DNA from 4 places in the Glutamicibacter sp. NPDC087661 genome. Region 4 is predicted to be linked to each of the others. Evidence: riboswitches for the same ligand, from Rfam matches in the RefSeq annotation. Region 4 holds a riboswitch; each other region holds the start of a gene.
The links. Region 4 has a riboswitch for thiamine pyrophosphate ahead of thiO (glycine oxidase ThiO). Riboswitches for the same ligand answer to the same signal wherever they lie in the genome.

Region 1 (4,431 bases), on a different contig from region 4:
ACCGGGTAGTTCCAGGCGCCGATAATCAGCACGACCCCCAGCGGGCGCGGCTCAACCTTGGCAATGGCTGGTTGCAAAGCCAGCGGTACCTTGACGCTGGTGGAATCCATCCATTCAACGAGGTGGCGCTGGGCGAAATCTATTTCTGCCCGCACCACGTCGATTTCGGAGAATTTGGCTTCGGTGGCACTCTTGCCCAAGTCCTCGGCCAGGGCCTGGACGAAGTCTTCCAGATGCTCTTCGAGCATCTTCTCCAGGGCCTTGAGCTGCTGCAGGCGGAAGCGTCGCGGATGCGTGATCCGCGTGTCCGCAGAACGCCGCAAATGGCTCAGAACTGTTGCTATGCGCGATGGATGCTCGTCCACCGGAGGTGCGGAATCACCGACCGGTTCGGGCAACGGAGTGGAAGTAAACAGACCCATGATTTGAGCGTACGTCACTGGGACTATTTTTCATCGTTTAATTCGCCGGAGGATTCAATATGTATCAAATAGTTGATACATTGATTTCCATGAACCAGTTCTCGGCGAGCGCCATATCCATCGCTTTCGTTGCCGCAATCATCTGCGTTTGGTTGCGTTCGGTGGCGCACAGGCGTGGAACACCAGCTATCGACCGGGCCCGATCCCACTCGTTCTGGTGCGCATTGATCGCATTCTTTGCTTCAACCTCATGGGATTTGTCCGAGACCTGGCGCGTTTCAATGACCGAGCCCAATTCAGGTTCGGCTCTCGCTGAAGCACTCACTCCGGGGATCTGGGTTCTTCTGGTTTACCTCATCGGCTTGTTCACTTGGCCCAAGGAACTCCAGCCAGTGCGCACCGCTTCATTAGAGGCCCGCAGCCTGACAACTCCATTTCCCAAGGCCCTAGGGGCTTTCGTTGGGCTTTTGCTGCTGATCGCGGTCGGCTCCCTGTGGCCGGCGTCCAAAGTCGAAGGGCTCGTTGGCGTTCCGGCCTCGGAATTCACGACCTTTGATTTTGACGGCATCTATTCATACACGTCGGAGGGTCCGTATGATGGGCGGTTGCCGGGCACACAGATGCTCCCGGTATTCATCGTGGCCCTGGCAGGGATCATCGTGGCCGCGGCTGTGATTACCGTAGTTATCCTGAAAAGACCTGCCTTGGCCGGCATCTCGGCCGAAGACAACCAAGCGTTGCGCACGGTCTGGCTCAACCGCTTGATGCGCAATATCGGCATCGTCTTGCTGGCCTTCACCGTGTCGGTGGTCAATTACTCGCAGGCTAATTCGCCGGATGGACAGTACGAGTTCGTTAGCTATGGCGCCCTTGCGGTCGCCCTCACGTTGCTCTTCTGGGGACCGCGCTCTACATTCTCAGCTCAATCCACCACCAGGGAACGGACCGCCTTCTCGCGTTTGCGTGATCAACTATTCACCTTGCAATACGTAACTGCAGCACTCACCTTGCTCAGCGTTGCAATCGGCTGGTCATTCTTGCCACTGGATGACGAGCTCCAGATGCCTACCAATGAGCGAACTACGTGGATCTTAATGATCTTTGCCGGTGCGGCTTTGAGCTATGCCGTTCTCAATGCGCTTTATCTCAGCTACGTCAGCACGGTGGCCCGGCAGGCGTCTGCAGCACCCAAGTACCACGCGCCCCTGCCCTTGTGGTCCTACATCGCCGCTGGCTTGCTGTTTGCCACCAGCACCTATTTTCTGCTCGATCCGCCGCTGGACTATTTGTGGGGCTTCGTGCCTCCAGGCAAGACAATGGTTGCAGGCTTGATCCTGCTGTTGCTGGCAACCCATCTTGGATTCGTCTGGTTCTCCCGCCGGGCAATTATTCCCTGGGCTGTCTCGTCGGCCGAAGAAATCTGGTACCGCAAGGTCCTGGAACTGCGTTCAATGCGTGTTAACACCAGTGCAGTGGTAGCCATGCTGCTCATTGGCTACGGATTCCCGGCCGGGCTGGGACTCTTTGCATTGCTCATCTTCGTTGTCCCAGCAGTCATTTTCCTAGAGCGCCCCGGTAGCGCCTTCGTGCGGGAACATCAGCCGGCAGCTACTTCATGAGCACGCAGATCAGTGTTGACCTCCAAGCAGCTACCCCGCCCTATGAGCAGATCCGCTCGCAGATTGCTTCACTGATCTCCTTGGGAGATCTGCCCTCGGGGAGCAAGCTGCCTACTGTGCGTGCGCTGGCCACGGACCTCGGCGTCGCTGCCGGTACAGTGGCGCGCGCCTACAAGGAGCTGGAAGCCGAAGAGCTGATCACCTCCCGGCGCCGTGCCGGCACAGTAGTCAACGAGCGGCCGCAGCCGGTGGATACCAGTGAAGATCTCCTGGCCGCCGTGGATCACCTCTGGGCGCTGGCGGCCGCGCAGAAGGTGGATGCGGCCACGCTCAAGGCCTTGGTGGCGCGGCGCGAGCGTAAGTAACTTGTCCTCGGAACCGGTTGTGCGTACGCTCTATGGCAGTGACACGGGGTGTCGGATCAACCGACTGAGATAAGACCCGTAGAACCTGATCTAGTTCACGCTAGCGGAGGGATGTCGCATGGCTTTGCATGCAGTTGCCCAAAAATACCGGCAACAATCACCTTTGGTTTTTTGCCTGACCAATACCGTCGTATCCAATTTCACCGCCAATGTCTTGCTGGCATCCGGGGCTTCCCCGGCCATGACGGATCTGCCCGGAGAGGCCGGCCCATTCGCGCAGGCAGCTTCAGCCGTATTGGTGAATTTGGGAACTCCAAGCACTGAACAGCTGACCGCCATGGAAGAAGCTGTGCAGTCGGCGAGCGCTGCAGGCACCCCCTGGGTCCTGGATCCAGTGGCAGTGGGAGCGCTTCCGGTGCGCACGGAGTTTGCCCGGCGCATTGTCCGGCAACGCCCGACCCTGATTCGCGGCAACGCCTCGGAAATCCTGGCCCTGGCCGGCCGGCAATCTGCTTCGCGCGGTGTCGATGCCTTGGATGAGGTTTCTGCCGCCTTGGCGGCGGGACGCGAACTGGCCACGGAACACGACTGCGTAGTGGCCATTTCCGGCCAGGCTGACGCCATCATCGACGCCACGCGTACCGTCTTGGTGCATACCAACGGAATTGGCTTGACCCGGATGACAGGTGGCGGCTGCGCCTTGGGCGCGGTCTGCGCCGGGATGGTTGCGGTCCACGATGACCCGTTCGAGGCCACCATCGCAGCCCACGGTTTCTATGGCCTGGCCGCGGAAAAGGCCCTGGCTGGCAGCTCCGGTCCGGGCAGCTTCGCAGTTGCCTTCCTTGATGCGCTGTCGGCTGCCGATCCCGGGGAACTGAAGACTTTGAAGTACGAGGAATTGAACCATGCATAATTACGGCGCTTATCTAGTAGCCAACACTGCCAGCTGCACCCCACGCAGCACCCTGGAAGTTATCGAGGGCGCCGTCGCCGGAGGGATCGGGTGGATCCAGCTGCGCGCCAAGGATGAAAGCGCCCGGGAATTCTTCGAGCTGGCCTGCGCGGCTGCCAAGCTCACCGAGGGCAAAGCCCAGTTGCTGATCAATGACCGCATTGACGTCTACCTCGCGGCACGGGCTGCTGGCGCAGCAGTGAACGGCATCCATATCGGGCAAAAAGATGTGCCGGTACAGTTGGCTCGCCAGATCATCGGCGAGGGCATCATCGGCTTGAGTGCTTCCAGCGATGAGCAATTGGCCCAGGCGAACAAGGACGCCTCGGTGATCGACTACCTCGGTGTAGGAGCCATCCGCGCCACTCCGACGAAAAAAGACCATCCTGCTCCCCTGGGGCTGGACGGCTTTGCGCGAGCCGCTGCCTTGGCCAAGCTGCCCTGCGTAGCGATCGGCGCAATTACCCAAGACGATGCCGCCGCGATCCGCGCCGGCGGCGGCGCAGGCCTGGCCGTGGTCCGCGCCATCTGCAATGCCGAAGATCCGCAACTTGCCAGCGCGCAGCTGGTCGCAGCCTGGGAGGCCTCGAAATGAACATCCTATCCATCGCAGGCTCCGATCCTTCCGGCGGCGCCGGAATCCAAGCGGATCTGAAGGCCATTGCCGCCAACGGCGGCTACGGAATGTGCGTGATCACCGCTTTGACTGCGCAAAACACCCATGGGGTATCCGGAGTTCAGGCGATCAGCGGCGATTTCGTCCTCGCGCAGCTCGAAGCCGTGAGTACAGATATCCGCATCGATGCGATCAAGATCGGGATGCTGGCCAACGCCGAGGTGATCCGCGCAGTCACCAGCTGGCTGGAAACTGTTGACGCCCCCGTCGTGCTGGACCCGGTCATGGTGGCGACCAGCGGGGATCGCCTGCTCGACGACGAATCGGCCCTTGATTCACTGCTGGATCGCGCCACGGTGATTACCCCGAACCTGCTGGAGCTGGCCAGCTTGCTGCGCGAGCCTGTGGCCCCTTCCTGGGACGAAGCCCTGCGCCAGGCCCAGCGGCTGGCTGCCAA
Region 2 (4,431 bases), 330 kb from region 4:
TCATGCTCGGGCTCGGTGCTGTCGCCTGCCTGGTCCGTGTTGCCAAGGGGCCGTCAATCCTTGACCGGGTGCTGGCCCTGGACGTGATGCTGCTGATCATCTCCGCCGCGCTGTGCCTGGAAATGGTGCTGCACAAGCACACCGACTACTTGCTGTTCGTCGTGGCCGCCTGCATGCTCGGGTTCATCGGTTCGGTGACCGTCTCGCGCTTCGTTTCGGATCAGAGGAACGCCTAATGGAAATCTTCCTCGATGTCCTCGTTGCCGTCCTGCTGATCCTTGGCTGCCTGATGTCATTGATCGCAGGTATCGGCTTGCTGACCTTCCCGGACATGCTCACCCGCATGCATGCAGCGACCAAACCGCAGGTACTCGGCTTCCTGCTGATTTTCGCTGGACTGGCCATTTACCTGCGCAGCTGGGCTGTGGTCCCGGTACTCGTGCTGGCCTGGGGAATGCAGCTATTGACCGCACCGGTTTCGGCCCACATGATTGGCCGTTCCGGCTACCGGACCAAGCACGCTGCCAAGGAAACCCTGTTCTCCGATGAGCTGAGCCACGTGGTCAACAAGGTCAACGGAACACCGCCGACCGGAACCACCCCGGTTTCCAAGACCGGATCGCCAGACGAACAAGATTGAGAAAAAGCGGGAGCCGCCCCTCTGGGCGGCTCCCGCTTTTGGCTCAACGCCGAAGCTTACTTGGTGAACTTGGCAACAACCTTGTTGGCGCTGCGGTCAGCCACCGTCTGCAGGATTGCTGCGACCAGGGCCGAAACGACTGCGAAGCCTAAGGCACGGCGGAAAGAAGCTTCCGCTGCTTCCTCAGTGCCCTTGCGTGGTGCTTTGCTGCCGGTTGCCTTCAACCAAAGGAAATCAACCAGCTTGCCGCCGAGCATGCCAGCGCCAACGGTGATACCGGTAGTGGCAAGTTTCTGCACTTTATCCATTTTTTCCTCGCGATCAAGCTCTTGACATATCGTTCCTCTGCCCAGCATACCTGCGGTATGGTGGGGGAGCAGTAATTATTCCGACAGGGGAGCGTCAGACTTTTAAAAAGTCGCAAGACGCTGAGAGTGCGATAGATCGCAGACCCTCGAACCTGCCCCGGCTAGTACCGGCGAAGGAAGTCGAGCATCTCGGATGCGGATAGGCGCGGCAGTATGCCCTCATTCCGTCCATCTCCCCTCCTTTCCACAGGAGGACCAGCAATGAACGAAACAGTTTCGAAGCAGCGGACCGGCTGGCGTGTAGTTGATATCGTCGTCGCCTCGGTGATCGCCGTCGCTTCAGGGGTCATTTTCTGGGCGTGGAGTGCCGGCTATGGCCTGTTCTCGCTCGCCTTTGCGGCTTTCCCGCCAGCCACCGCGTTGCTCACCGGCATGTGGCTCTTCCCGGCGGTGCTCGGCGCACTGATCATCCGCAAGCCAGGCGCCGCAATCTACTGCGAGCTGCTGGCCGCTGTGGTTGAAGCGCTGCTCGGCTCGCACTACGGCTTGACCGTACTGATGTCCGGCCTGGTCCAGGGCCTGGGTGCAGAGCTGGTCTTCGCAGCATTCCGCTACCGCAAGTGGAACCTGGGCGTGGCGCTGCTGGCAGGCTTGTTCGCCGGCTTGTTCGCCGGCATTTCCGAGGCCTACATCCTGGCCTACTACGTTGAGTACACCGCCGGAATGAAGATCTTCCACGTGATCGCCACCGGCATTTCCGGCGTAGTCGTCGCAGGGCTGCTGTCCTGGTTGGCCACGCGTGGACTGGCGAAGACCGGTGCATTGAGCGCCCTGCCGAGCCGGCGTGCGCACCTGGAAAGCGCAAAATGAGTTCCTTTGCCAATTCCGGCGCAGCCTCGCTGACACAGCGCGGTGCCGCCATCACCGCAACGGGGTTCGGCTGGCAGCACTCCGAGAGGAAGAATCCTGCCATCTCGGGACTGGACCTTGTGATCCACGCCGGTGAGAAGGTGCTGCTGGTCGGTCCATCGGGCGCCGGCAAGTCAACCTTGCTGCACGCGATGGCCGGGTTGCTGGAAGCGGATGAGGACGATCAGGTCGCTGGCCGGCTGCTCATAGATGGCAGCGATGCCTTCATCCGGAGCCACCCGGTGGGCTTGATGCAGCAAGACCCGGAAACCCAGGTAGTGCAAAGCAGGGTCGCCGATGACGTGGCCTTTGGCGCCGAGAACCTCGGAATGGATCCCGAACTGATCCGCCAGCGGATCCCCGAAGTGCTGGACGCTGTGGGTCTGGGTGCGCTGTCCTTCGAGCACCGCACCCAGCAACTTTCCGGCGGACAGAAACAGCGGTTGGCCTTGGCCGGCATTCTGGCCATGGAACCCAGCGTCATGCTGCTCGATGAACCGACTGCCAATGTGGACCCGCAGAGCATTGAGCTCTTGCGCGATGCGGTGCTGAACGCCGCCCGGCTTTCCGGTGCCACGCTGGTCGTCGTGGAACACCGGATTGAAGCCTGGGCGCAGCATGTGGACCGGGTTATCGTGCTGCAGCCCGGTGGGGGAGTCGCGCACGATCTGGACCCGCAGCAGCTGTACACCGATGAAACGGTGCGCGAGGAGCTGGCTACTGCCGGGCTGTGGATTCCAGGCTACTTCCCGCAGGTGGCCCGGGCAACGAACGGTGCCGGTGCCACGCTGCTGGAAGCGCAGCAGCTGGTATCCGCCCGCACCGCCACGGCACCGCGCACCCAAGCGGTGGACGTGAATGTGCAAGCGGGCACCGCGACGGTGATTCGCGGCGAGAATGGCGCTGGAAAGTCGACGCTGGCCTTGACCTTGGGCGGATTGCTCGTCCCGGCCGACGGCGGGTTGGCGGCCACCGCGCAACTGGCCGACGGTCTGGGCAACTCCCCGTTTGCCTGGAAGGCCGGTGCATTGATTGGGCGGATCGGTTCGGTGTTCCAGGAACCCGAACACCAATTCGTGACCCAGAGCGTTCGGGAAGAGCTGGCTTTCGCTCCCAGCCGCGCGCAGGCCAGCAGCGCCGATGCGCCGAAATACGAGCCGGCCCAGGTCCAAGCGCGCGTGGACGCGTTGCTGGAACGCTTGGGCCTGGCGCATTTGGCAGACGCGAACCCGTTCACTCTCTCCGGGGGCGAGAAGCGGCGCTTGTCCGTGGCCACTGTTCTGGCCGCATCCCCCCAGGTGCTGATCCTCGACGAACCGACCTTCGGGCAGGATGCGAATACGTGGAGGGAACTGGCCGGGCTGCTGGTTGAGGAATTGCAGCAGGGCACCGCGATCATTGCTGTGACCCACGACGATCACTTTGCCTCGGTGCTCAAAGCAAGGGACCTGGTGCTCACTGCCGGCACCCCGGAAGCTGGTACCCCGCGACAGGGGCCGGTGCTTGATGCGCCGGTAGGGCATAGCTGGTTGGCGAAGATCAATCCGCTGGCCAAGCTCGGTGCGGTGGCTGCGGCAACACTGCCGTTGATCACCACCTTGGATTGGGTTTCGGCGCTGGTGGTGATCGTGGCGACCGTGGTGTTCTTCCCCCTGGCAGGGCTGAGCCCGCTGAAATTCCTCAAGCGCGCGTGGCCACTGCTGATTGCCGGAATCCTTGCGGCGTGGGGCATCGCCTTGGTGGGCCAGGATAGCGGCATGGTCTACGCCCAATTCGGCGCCTTCAGCATCACCGAGGGATCGGTGGCCGGGGGCATTGCCACCGGACTGCGCGCTTTCGCGCTGGCCATCCCGTGCATCTTGCTGCTGGCCACCACGAATCCAAGCGATTTGGGCGGGGCGCTGTCTCAGCAGCTGAAGGTACCCCACCGGTTTGTGCTCGGGGCCTTGGCCGGCATGCGCCTACTCGGGTTGATGGTGGAAGAATTCACCACGCTCACGCTGGCCCGGCGCGCTCGCGGTGTCGGGAACTTCGGCACCGTGGGCCAACGCATCAAGGCAACCCTCGGCCAGGTGCTGGCCTTGCTGGTGCAAGCGATTCGCCGCGCCGGACGGTTGGCCACCACGATGGAGGCCAAGGGGTTTGGCACGGCCAAGCGCACATGGATTCGCACGGCCACCTTCACCTGGCGTGATGGCATGGTGCTGGCCACGGGGATCCTGTTTGGCACGGCCGCAATGGCTGCGGCCGTGCTGGCAGGGACCTACAACTTGGTGTGGTCCTAGCGGATTGCTTCGCTCAGGGCGCTGAGCTCTTCATGGAGCTCAGCGTCCAGGCGCAACGGCTTGGCATCGATGGTGCGCACCGGGGTCAGCAGGCGGATGGAGGAAACCAGCCACACGCCATCGGCCTGGTACAGGTCTTCCGGGCGCAACGGGCCGTAGCCCAGCTCCCAGCCATCCTGGGCCGCGGCGTCGAAAATGGCGCTTTGCGTGGTGCCTGGCAGGATGCCGGTTTCAAGCATCGGGGTCAGCAGCCGCTTGGTCTCGCCATCGCGCTGGGCTACCAGCACGG
Region 3 (4,431 bases), 180 kb from region 4:
CGCCCTTGGGGCAAGCCGAAAGCTTGCCCCAAGGGCGTTTTTCGTGCGCCGCAGGCTATTTACGGAGCAGGAGTTCCCACCGGGATCCCGTCCCCGAGATAGACCGTGCCGCCGCTTTCAAGGAACTGCCTGCTTTTCTGCGCCATCCCGGCCAATGCGGCCTGCGCCTCGGCCGAGCCGTACTCGTCGCGGATATCCTGGGAGATGCGCATGGAGCAGAACTTCGGCCCGCACATGGAGCAGAAGTGGGCGGTCTTGGCCGGCTCGGCCGGCAAGGTCTCATCATGGAATTCCTGTGCGGTGACCGGGTCAAGGGACAACGCGAACTGGTCATTCCAGCGGAATTCGAAGCGCGCCTTGCTCAGCGCATCATCCCGCGCTGTGGCACCCGGGTGGCCCTTGGCCAGATCGGCGGCGTGCGCAGCGATCTTGTAGGTGATCACCCCGGTCTTCACATCATCCCGGTTGGGCAGTCCCAGATGCTCCTTGGGGGTGACGTAGCAGAGCATCGCGGTCCCGTACCGTGCGATCTCCGTGGCGCCAATGGCGCTGGTGATGTGGTCGTAGCCCGGGGCGATGTCGGTGACCAGCGGGCCCAGGGTATAGAACGGCGCCCCGTCGCACAGCTGCTGCTGGCGTTCCACATTCTCGCGCACCAGATGGAACGGGATATGCCCCGGGCCTTCGACCATCACCTGCACATCGTACTTCCAGGCGCGCTTGGTCAGCTCGGCCAGGGTGTCCAGCTCGGCGAACTGGGCGGCGTCGTTCGCATCTGCGATGGAGCCCGGGCGCAGCCCGTCGCCCAGCGAGAAGGCCACGTCGTACTGCGCGAAGATCTCGCACAGCTGATCGAAGTGGGTGTACAGGAAATTCTCCTGGTGGTGCGCCAAGCACCAGCCGGCCATGATGGACCCGCCACGCGAGACCATGCCGGTGACCCGGTTGGCGGTCAGCGGGATGTAGCGCAGCAGCACCCCGGCGTGGATGGTCATGTAGTCCACGCCCTGCTCGCACTGCTCAATGACGGTGTCGCGGAAGATCTCCCAGGTCAGTTCGTTGGCTTCGCCGTTGACCTTCTCCAACGCCTGGTAGATCGGCACGGTGCCGATGGGGACCGGGGAGTTGCGGATGATCCACTCGCGGGTGGTGTGGATGTCATCTCCGGTGGACAGGTCCATTACCGTGTCCGCGCCCCATTTGGCCGCCCACTGGAGCTTGGAGACTTCTTCTGCGATGGAGCTGGTCACCGCCGAGTTGCCGATATTCGCATTGATCTTGACCAGGAACGCCTTGCCGATGATCATCGGCTCGGATTCCGGGTGGTTGATGTTCGCCGGGATGATGGCTCGCCCGGCCGCGAGCTCGCTGCGCACCAGCTCGACATCGCATTCCTCGCGCAGGGCCACATAGCGCATTTCCGGGGTGATGATCCCGGCACGCGCATAGTGCATCTGCGTCACGCGGGCTCCGCCAACGGCCCGCAGTGGCGGGGCTGAGCGTCCGGCCCATTCCGCGCTGGCCGTGCCGCGGCGGACCGCTGAGCGTCCGTCGTCGTGCAGGTTGCGTTCGCGGCCTGCATAGGTTTCCACGTCCCCGCGTTCCAGGATCCACCGCTCGCGGAAGGGTTGCAGGCCTTGGGTGGGCTCGCTTCCCGGTCCGCTGGTGCGATATACCGCCAGCGGCTCGTTGGGCTGTCCATTGGGGGAGTCTGCCAATTGGATCTGCGTGACGGGAACAGAAATTCCCGCAGATTCACGGTAGGCAAGGGTGTGGGCAGGGTGCTGTTCAATTTGTTCCACTGGGGAAACTCACTTCCTTCGCCGGCATTACCCGGACAGGTTCAACGGTCGCGGACGGCGATAGCCCGATCTCAGCCCTTGCCAGGGCACCCGTGTGGTCGCGAACAACTTAGCACGCTTGCGAGGAGAAAACGCAAACCCAGTGGTCAGGGCCTGACATCAAGGAAGTGGGAAGGGCCGGCTGTGGCGGGCCAGGATGCTTTTCATTGGCCGGAGACTCTTGCCGGGGGCACCTGGAATCCGGGGCGCAAGACGCGGCCGATAGCCGGTGCTGCAGCTTGGGGTGCGCCTTGGGCCATGCTCGCAGTGGCTACACGGCATCTGCGGGATAAACGAAAAGAGAGGCAATCTGGAACCAGATTGCCTCTCTTATTTCGAGCCCCCTGCCGGAATCGATCCGGCGACCTCGTTCTTACCAAGAACGCGCTCTACCACTGAGCTAAGGGGGCAACAGGTAAATACTTTACACAGGTTTTTGAGGTTTGCAAAATCCGTCGGGAATTTGTTGCTGAGGTCACAATATTCCTACTCAAGACCGGAATGGGCGGCAAGGAGCTGTTGCCTTCCTGGCGGTTTCCAGCACCCCGGTTCACGGCCCGGGATCCAGCTGCCGGGCACCGGAGCCGTGCCTGGGCGCCTAGGTGGATCGGGTGTTGCCCAAGTGCCGCTCGGTCAGGGGTTCTGGAGTGGGAAAGGGTGTCAGCGTTCCGAAGTTCCAAGCGGGGTAATTCGATGCTTGGCCACCGGGGATGATCCGCGGGATTCTATCCTGCGCGTCATGGCAAATCCGCGATTGACCGCGAGGAGCACTCTCGTGAGCATCGTCACCAGGGCACTTTTTGTCCCACCCTTCGTCCCCGGGGTAGCGAGTAAGAGGATAAATAGTCATTGACTAGTGGTTTTACAGAATTCTCCTGGTCTTTTCCGGGGTGATCCGCCGATTTTTCTTTGCCGGGAAATCCGTGTAGAGTATTTACTCGTTGCCCCCTTAGCTCAGTGGTAGAGCGCGTTCTTGGTAAGAACGAGGTCGCCGGATCGATTCCGGCAGGGGGCTCTGAGTGAGAAGCATTCTTGGCTTCTACTGGATTGCTTCTCACTTGTGGCGGCGTAGCTCAGCTGGTTAGAGCGCACGACTCATAATCGTGAGGTCCCGGGATCGAGTCCCGGCGCCGCTACCAAATCAAAGATCCTCGGCCTCGGCCGAGGATCTTTTTTGGTTTCCGGCCCCGAAGCAGCATTGTCCTTCGAGGGCATGAACGGCTAGTGATCCAAGTCCTTCTCCTGGTTCCCGTCCTTGGCTTGCTGAGCCAGCGACAGCAGCCCCTGGATCGCTGTCGTATCGAAATCCGCCTCTTGGCTCGGTGCCTGATTGGCATCATGGCCGTGGACTTCGGTATGCAAGCGCTGCATCTGCATGTCGAGTTTCGTCGCCATGGCCGCCGCGTCGGCAAGCTCTTGCACTAGATGTTCTGGAACTTCGCCCTCGTACTTGTAGAAGATCTTATGTTCCAGGCTTGCCCAGAAATCCTGGGCAATGGTACGGATCTGCAGCTCCACCACGACATCGACCGGGCCATCGGATAAGTAGACCGGGATCTGCACGATCGCATGGACACTTTTATAGCCGTTGGGCTTCGGGTTCTTGATGTAGTCCTTGATTTGGAGGACCTTCAGGTCATTCTGCGAGGTTAGCGTGTTCAGAACCTTGTAGATGTCCTTGACGAAACTGCAGGTAATGCGCACGCCGGCAATGTCGCTGATGTTCTCGCGAATGGCAGGCAGGGACGGGGAGATGTTCCGGCGGGAGACCTTGCGCATGATGCTCTCCGGAGTTTTCACCCGGGAAGTGACGTGCTCAATTGGATTGTAATTGTGCAAATACAAGAACTCTTCACGCAAGATCGAGACCTTGGTCAGCACCTCGTCCACCGCAAACTGGTACTCCATCATGAAACGCTGGAAATCATGGCGGAAAGCCTGCGTCAATCGCTGCAGCTCGGCCGGCGAAGGGGCGGTCTCGGCAGCTGCGATGGCCACTGCACGAGTCTTGTCATCAAATGGGACAGAAATCCTGGATCACCTCAGCAGATTATGGCCCGGCCCGCGGTACGGTTCCGGTGCAGTTCCAGCCTAAGGGCTTCTCCTAGGAATTAGGCCAGAACGAATCGGGAATTCGTCCAGCAAACTTTCGGGCTGCAGGCGCCGGCCAACCTGCCTTGCAGGAGCTAGCCATGTCCGGTGAACTATCGTTGAAGAGGTAACTTCGAGGAAGGCATCGATGGAATTCGCCAGCGACCACCGGCAGCTCTGCCACGGCATCAGCTTCTCAGAGCATGAACGCGCCCCCATGCTCCGGCTTAGGCAAGCGGAAAAATGGAGCACCGAATATCTGGAAGCCAACCGTTCCCTAAGCTTGCGCATCGGCGAACTGAAATTCTGCCTGGGCTACATCACGATGAACAGCGATGGCTCTCGCAACACCTTGCCTTGCCCGAAGAACAAAGCGCTGCGTACCGGAACCCAGTGCGAACGCTGCCGCCGGCTGGATCATTCGAAGTTCATGCATCATTTCCACAAGACCGGCGAAGCCCCGGAAGGCATGCGCAAGTACCTGGAGCAGCCGCACTTC
Region 4 (4,431 bases):
TGCGCGAGCGGAAGGTGCTGGCTGTGCGGGATCGCTATGATGTCGCGTTCCCAGGATTCGCGCACATCCACCAGCAATACCGGTTCATCCGCTTCCAGCTCCGCTAGCTGCTGAACTGTGAGCTCCGGGACATGCCCTTCGGCAGCGCAGGAAACCGGCTGGTACTCCCCCAGCCCGGTCACCGGCTCACGTTGCGGATCCCTGGCGAAATCGAGGGTCCGCACAGTGGCTTCCAGCGCATCATAGAGCCAGAGCTTGCCGCTCAGGGTGGTCCCGATTCCGGTAATGAGCTTCAGGGCTTCGGCGCACATCACCGAACCGATAACGCCGCACAGTGCGCCGAAGACTCCTCCTTCGGCGCAGCTGGGCACGGAGTCCGCGTCGGGGATTTCCGGAAAAAGATCACGCAGCATCGGGCCGGTGCGCGGATCGAAGACGGACACCTGCCCGGAGAACTGGAAGAGGGTTCCCCACACCAGCGGGGTGCCGGTGATTTCCGCGGCATCATTGGACAGGTACCGCGTGGCAAAGTTGTCGCTGCCGTCGATGACCAAGTCATATTCACTGAAAAGTGCCACGGCGTTGGATTCATCCAGCTTTTCATCCACGGTGATGATCTGGACGTTCCGGTTCTGCTCGTGGGCCATCCGCCGCACCGAATCCACTTTCAGGCGCCCTGCATCCTGTTGCCGGTGCATGGTTTGTCGTTGCAGATTGGACAGCTCGACGGTGTCATCGTCGATGACCCCGAGGGTGCCGATTCCCGCAGCGACCAGGTAGCTGGCAATGGGACTGCCCAGGCCCCCGGCTCCGATAACCAGCACCTTGGCGTTGGCGATGCGGCGTTGCCCTTCTTCTCCCACCCCGGGCAGGGACAAGTGCCGGGAGTAGCGCGCCAGCTCTTCCGGTTCCAGCTGCGCGCCGGGTGCTACCAGGGCTTCCCGGCTCACGAGAAGTCACCGACCAGGGTTCGCATCATGCCTTCGGCCGGCGAGGAGGCCAGTGCGGTATCGCGGCGCGGGATCCGGCCAGCGAGCCGCGCGGCGCGCCCGGCACGCACGGCATCCTTCATGGCCCTGGCCATGAGCGGCGCGTTGTGCGCCCGGGTCACCGCGCTGGCCAGCAGCACCGCGTCGCAGCCGAGCTCCATGGCCAGGGCCGCATCCGAGGCGGTGCCCACCCCGGCGTCAAGGATCACCGGTACCTGCGCGCGGGAGACGATGGTGGAAATATTGTGCGGATTCAGGATCCCCAGGCCCGAGCCGATCGGCGCTCCGGCCGGCATGATTGCCGCAACCCCGGCGTCCTGCAGGCGTTGGGCAAGTGCCGGATCATCATTGGTATAGGCGAAGACCTGGAACCCGTCGGCCACTAGTTGCTCGGTGGCCGCATGCAGTTCCAGCGGGTCCGGCAGCAGCGTGTGCTCATCGGCAATGACTTCGAGCTTGATCCAATTGGTTTCCAGAGCTTCACGGGCCAGGTGCGCGGTGAGGATCGCATCGCGGGCGGTGAAGCATCCAGCGGTGTTGGGCAGCGCAATCACGTTGTTGCGCTGCAGCAGTTCATACACGTTGCCTGCGCCGGCCGCCGAAAAGTGGCGGATGGCCACGGTGGTCAGCTCCGTTCCGGAGGCCTGCAGGGCGCTTTCCAGGGTGGTCAGCGAACTCGCTCCCCCGGTGCCGAGGATCAAGCGCGAGGACAAGGTGCGTCCGGCGATCTGGAATGGGTCGCTGTGGATGTCCAGCTCGGTGATGTTGCGCGTTTCCATGCCTAGCCTCCCTGGGCCGCGGTAACGAGTTCAATGCTGTGCCCTTCGGCCAGCAGGTAGCTATTCCAGGCGCTGCGTGGAACGACAGCGCCATTGACGGCGGCGGCAACTCCGAGCTTGCTGCCGTCAGCGGCCACCGAGTTGGCGTCCAGTTCCTTGCCGATTTGCGTGCTGATGAATTCGCGAAGGGTGGTTCCTTCGTCCAGGTTCAGTTGCCGTGAATTGAAATTGATGCCGATGCTTGTCATGGTTGCTGCTCCGTTCGGTGAGCGGTCTAGGTTGCGTTGGCAAAGCGGTGGGGATCCACAGCCTGGTGCAAGGGGTGGGATTGGTGGCCGTGGGCGAGATCCGCAGTGAGCGTTGCGCCCAGCGGAGCCAGCAGCACGCCGTGCCGGGAGTACCCGGTGCAGAGCAGCAGCCCTGGATCAAGGCGTCCAAGCAGCGGCCGGTCATCTGGCGTGGCGGGACGTGCCCGGGCCGTTGCTTCGTTCAGCGTGCAGTCGCTGATGCCGGGGACCAGCTTTCTCGCGTTGTCCAGCAGCAGGTGCATCGCGCCAATGTTCACCGCTTGTTGCCGGTCTTCACGGACGCTGGCGCCAAGGACGAGGCTGCCGTCCCTTCTCGGCACCAGATACACCTGTTCCCGGTGCACGATGCCGCGGATGGTGCGGGTGATGAGCGGCGGGCCTGCTGGTCCCTGGATCCGGAGGATGTCCCCGTAGACCGGGCGCAGCGGAAGTTCGTTCAAGCCATCGAGGGTGCCAAGACCGGTGGCCACGATGGTCTGCTCCGCTTCGAGGATTCGGCCCGATGCGGTCCGCACAGCGGTGGTCCGCTTCCCGTCGGTCACCAGTGCCTGCGCCCGTTCCTCGACCAGGTGCGGACGCAGATGCTCCAACAGGATCTTGACGATGGATCGAGGGTCGACCTGGTGGTCATCTTGGCACAGGACCGCGCCGGCAATATTGGCGGCCAAGGCTGGTTCGAGCTTGCGGGCTTGGCTGGGCAGCAGCTTCTGCGCTGACAGGCCGAGGGATATCTGCAGTTCGGCCAGCTCGTGCAGGGCTTCGCGGTCCGCAGGCTCTGCGGCGACAACGAGCGTGGAGTTCTGCAAGTAGTCCGGGCGTTGCCCGGTGGCCGATTCGATGCGCTCGATGAACTGCGGATAGGCGGCATTCGAGGCGGCAAGCAGCTGGTGCAACGGGCCATTGCCCCAGACCGTTTCAGCTACCGGGGCCAGCATTCCTGCTGCCGCGTAGCTTGCACCTTGGCCGGGTGCCGGATCGATGAGGGTGACGGTGTGTGCGCGTGATTCCAGCTCGAACGCGACGGCCAGGCCGATTATCCCGGCGCCAACAATGTTGACATGCACAAGGGCACGCTTCCTTCCTACGGCGGCATGACCCGCATCAGGTGTAGCGGTCGGCTCGGTGCCCTCTCAGCCTGGTCGATTCAGGCTCCCGCGGATTACAGCGATTATAAGCATGATGCAGCTCATAAAGTCGAACTTCACTGAACGCAGTTCCGTCATCTTCTGTGATGTACTTGCTGACATGGCATTCCATGACTTCCCTATCGTGCTTTCCCAAGGTTCTGCGCTATCCAGCACCATCATCTCGTTGGAGCAAGAACTCTTGGAATCCAGCCAACGCCATAGCCAGGAGCAATTGCAGCGGCGCTTGCATCCTCGGTTCGCCGAGGTGGGAGCCAGCGGGCGAGTCTATGATCGCGAGGCCATCATTGCCCAGCTGGCCCAGGAGCCGGCACGGGATGCCGGGGCGTTGAAAGTCGAAAGCCCGGTGGCTCTCCAGCTTTCAGACCAGCTGGTGCTGCTGCGCTGGAAGCTGCTCTCCGGTTCCCCCAGCGAACGCAGTTCACTGTGGATCCATGAGCAGGGCCGCTGGCAGCAGCTCTTCCACCAGGGCACGGCCGCCGCTCATCCGCAGCCATCTGCAGGACCGAAGGAAACCGTGCATGCCGACGGTGAATTCTCGGTGCGCCGGCTGCGCCTTTCGGATGCCGAAGCGGTCTTCGAGGCATTCTCCTCGAACCCCGACATGTTGCGCCAAGGCGACGCGGATTCCCCGCAAAAGGCTGAGTCGTATGTGCGCGCACTGCTGGAGGCCGGGGAACGCCAGCAGGCGATGGCCGTCGCATATCGGGATCGGCTGGTGGGACTGGTGTGCGGTACGGTCGACCCGGCCAATCGGAACGCGTGGATTTGGTATTGGATGAACCAGAATTACCGGGGCCGGTCGCTGGCCACCCGCGCCGTGGCAACCTTGGTGGATTACCTGTTCGACGAGCTGGGACTGTACCGCTTGGAGCTGGGCTTGCGGGCAAATAATCCCGGGTCGAAGCATGTGGCAGAAAGCAACGGCTTCCTGCACGAAGGTGTCGAGCGGGGCAAATTCCTGGTTGCCGGAGAACGCATCGATGTGCACACCTACGCGCGGTTGCGTACCGATGGCGGCTCTGCGGTCATGCCCTTGCCGTGGGGCACGCAGCAGTAGCTTGGCGGGCATCAAAAAAGTCGCGGAATCCGGTTTTGGATTCCACGACTTCTTATCTGTCCCTCAGGTTTTGTGATGCGTGGTTAGATGCCTGGGTTCGATGCCGGTGGCGTCGAGTCCGGGCCATTGGTGGCCTGTTGGGCCTCCATC

Region 1: it holds a riboswitch for thiamine pyrophosphate, as region 4 does, so the genes downstream of both, thiM (hydroxyethylthiazole kinase) here and thiO (glycine oxidase ThiO) in region 4, are expected to answer to the same signal.
Region 2: it holds a riboswitch for thiamine pyrophosphate, as region 4 does, so the genes downstream of both, ACIOTN_RS00555 (ECF transporter S component) here and thiO (glycine oxidase ThiO) in region 4, are expected to answer to the same signal.
Region 3: it holds a riboswitch for thiamine pyrophosphate, as region 4 does, so the genes downstream of both, thiC (phosphomethylpyrimidine synthase ThiC) here and thiO (glycine oxidase ThiO) in region 4, are expected to answer to the same signal.

Annotation. Positions count from the first base shown of each region.
Region 1 covers NZ_JBIUWE010000004.1:30,081-34,511, forward strand. The annotation lists gene ACIOTN_RS11580 (aldehyde dehydrogenase family protein) at 1-440, opposite strand, end outside; gene ACIOTN_RS11585 (hypothetical protein) at 487-717, opposite strand; gene ACIOTN_RS11590 (hypothetical protein) at 704-2,041, shown strand; gene ACIOTN_RS11595 (GntR family transcriptional regulator) at 2,038-2,406, shown strand; TPP riboswitch at 2,441-2,535, shown strand; gene thiM (hydroxyethylthiazole kinase) at 2,525-3,319, shown strand; gene thiE (thiamine phosphate synthase) at 3,312-3,953, shown strand; gene thiD (bifunctional hydroxymethylpyrimidine kinase/phosphomethylpyrimidine kinase) at 3,950-4,431, shown strand, end outside.
Region 2 covers NZ_JBIUWE010000001.1:116,086-120,516, forward strand. The annotation lists gene ACIOTN_RS00540 (monovalent cation/H+ antiporter complex subunit F) at 1-236, shown strand, start outside; gene mnhG (monovalent cation/H(+) antiporter subunit G) at 236-640, shown strand; gene ACIOTN_RS00550 (DUF4235 domain-containing protein) at 697-948, opposite strand; TPP riboswitch at 1,024-1,144, shown strand; gene ACIOTN_RS00555 (ECF transporter S component) at 1,210-1,818, shown strand; gene ACIOTN_RS00560 (ATP-binding cassette domain-containing protein) at 1,815-4,142, shown strand; gene ACIOTN_RS00565 (aminodeoxychorismate lyase) at 4,139-4,431, opposite strand, start outside.
Region 3 covers NZ_JBIUWE010000001.1:265,868-270,298, forward strand. The annotation lists gene thiC (phosphomethylpyrimidine synthase ThiC) at 60-1,802, opposite strand; TPP riboswitch at 1,799-1,906, opposite strand; tRNA gene ACIOTN_RS01260 (tRNA-Thr) at 2,180-2,251, opposite strand; tRNA gene ACIOTN_RS01265 (tRNA-Thr) at 2,785-2,856, shown strand; tRNA gene ACIOTN_RS01270 (tRNA-Met) at 2,904-2,980, shown strand; gene ACIOTN_RS01275 (GTP pyrophosphokinase family protein) at 3,063-3,839, opposite strand; gene ACIOTN_RS01280 (DUF2797 domain-containing protein) at 4,081-4,431, shown strand, end outside.
Region 4 covers NZ_JBIUWE010000001.1:449,720-454,150, reverse strand. The annotation lists gene moeB (molybdopterin-synthase adenylyltransferase MoeB) at 1-950, opposite strand, end outside; gene ACIOTN_RS02200 (thiazole synthase) at 947-1,768, opposite strand; gene thiS (sulfur carrier protein ThiS) at 1,771-2,016, opposite strand; gene thiO (glycine oxidase ThiO) at 2,043-3,140, opposite strand; TPP riboswitch at 3,138-3,242, opposite strand; gene ACIOTN_RS02185 (GNAT family N-acetyltransferase) at 3,322-4,281, shown strand; gene ACIOTN_RS02180 (mechanosensitive ion channel) at 4,365-4,431, opposite strand, start outside.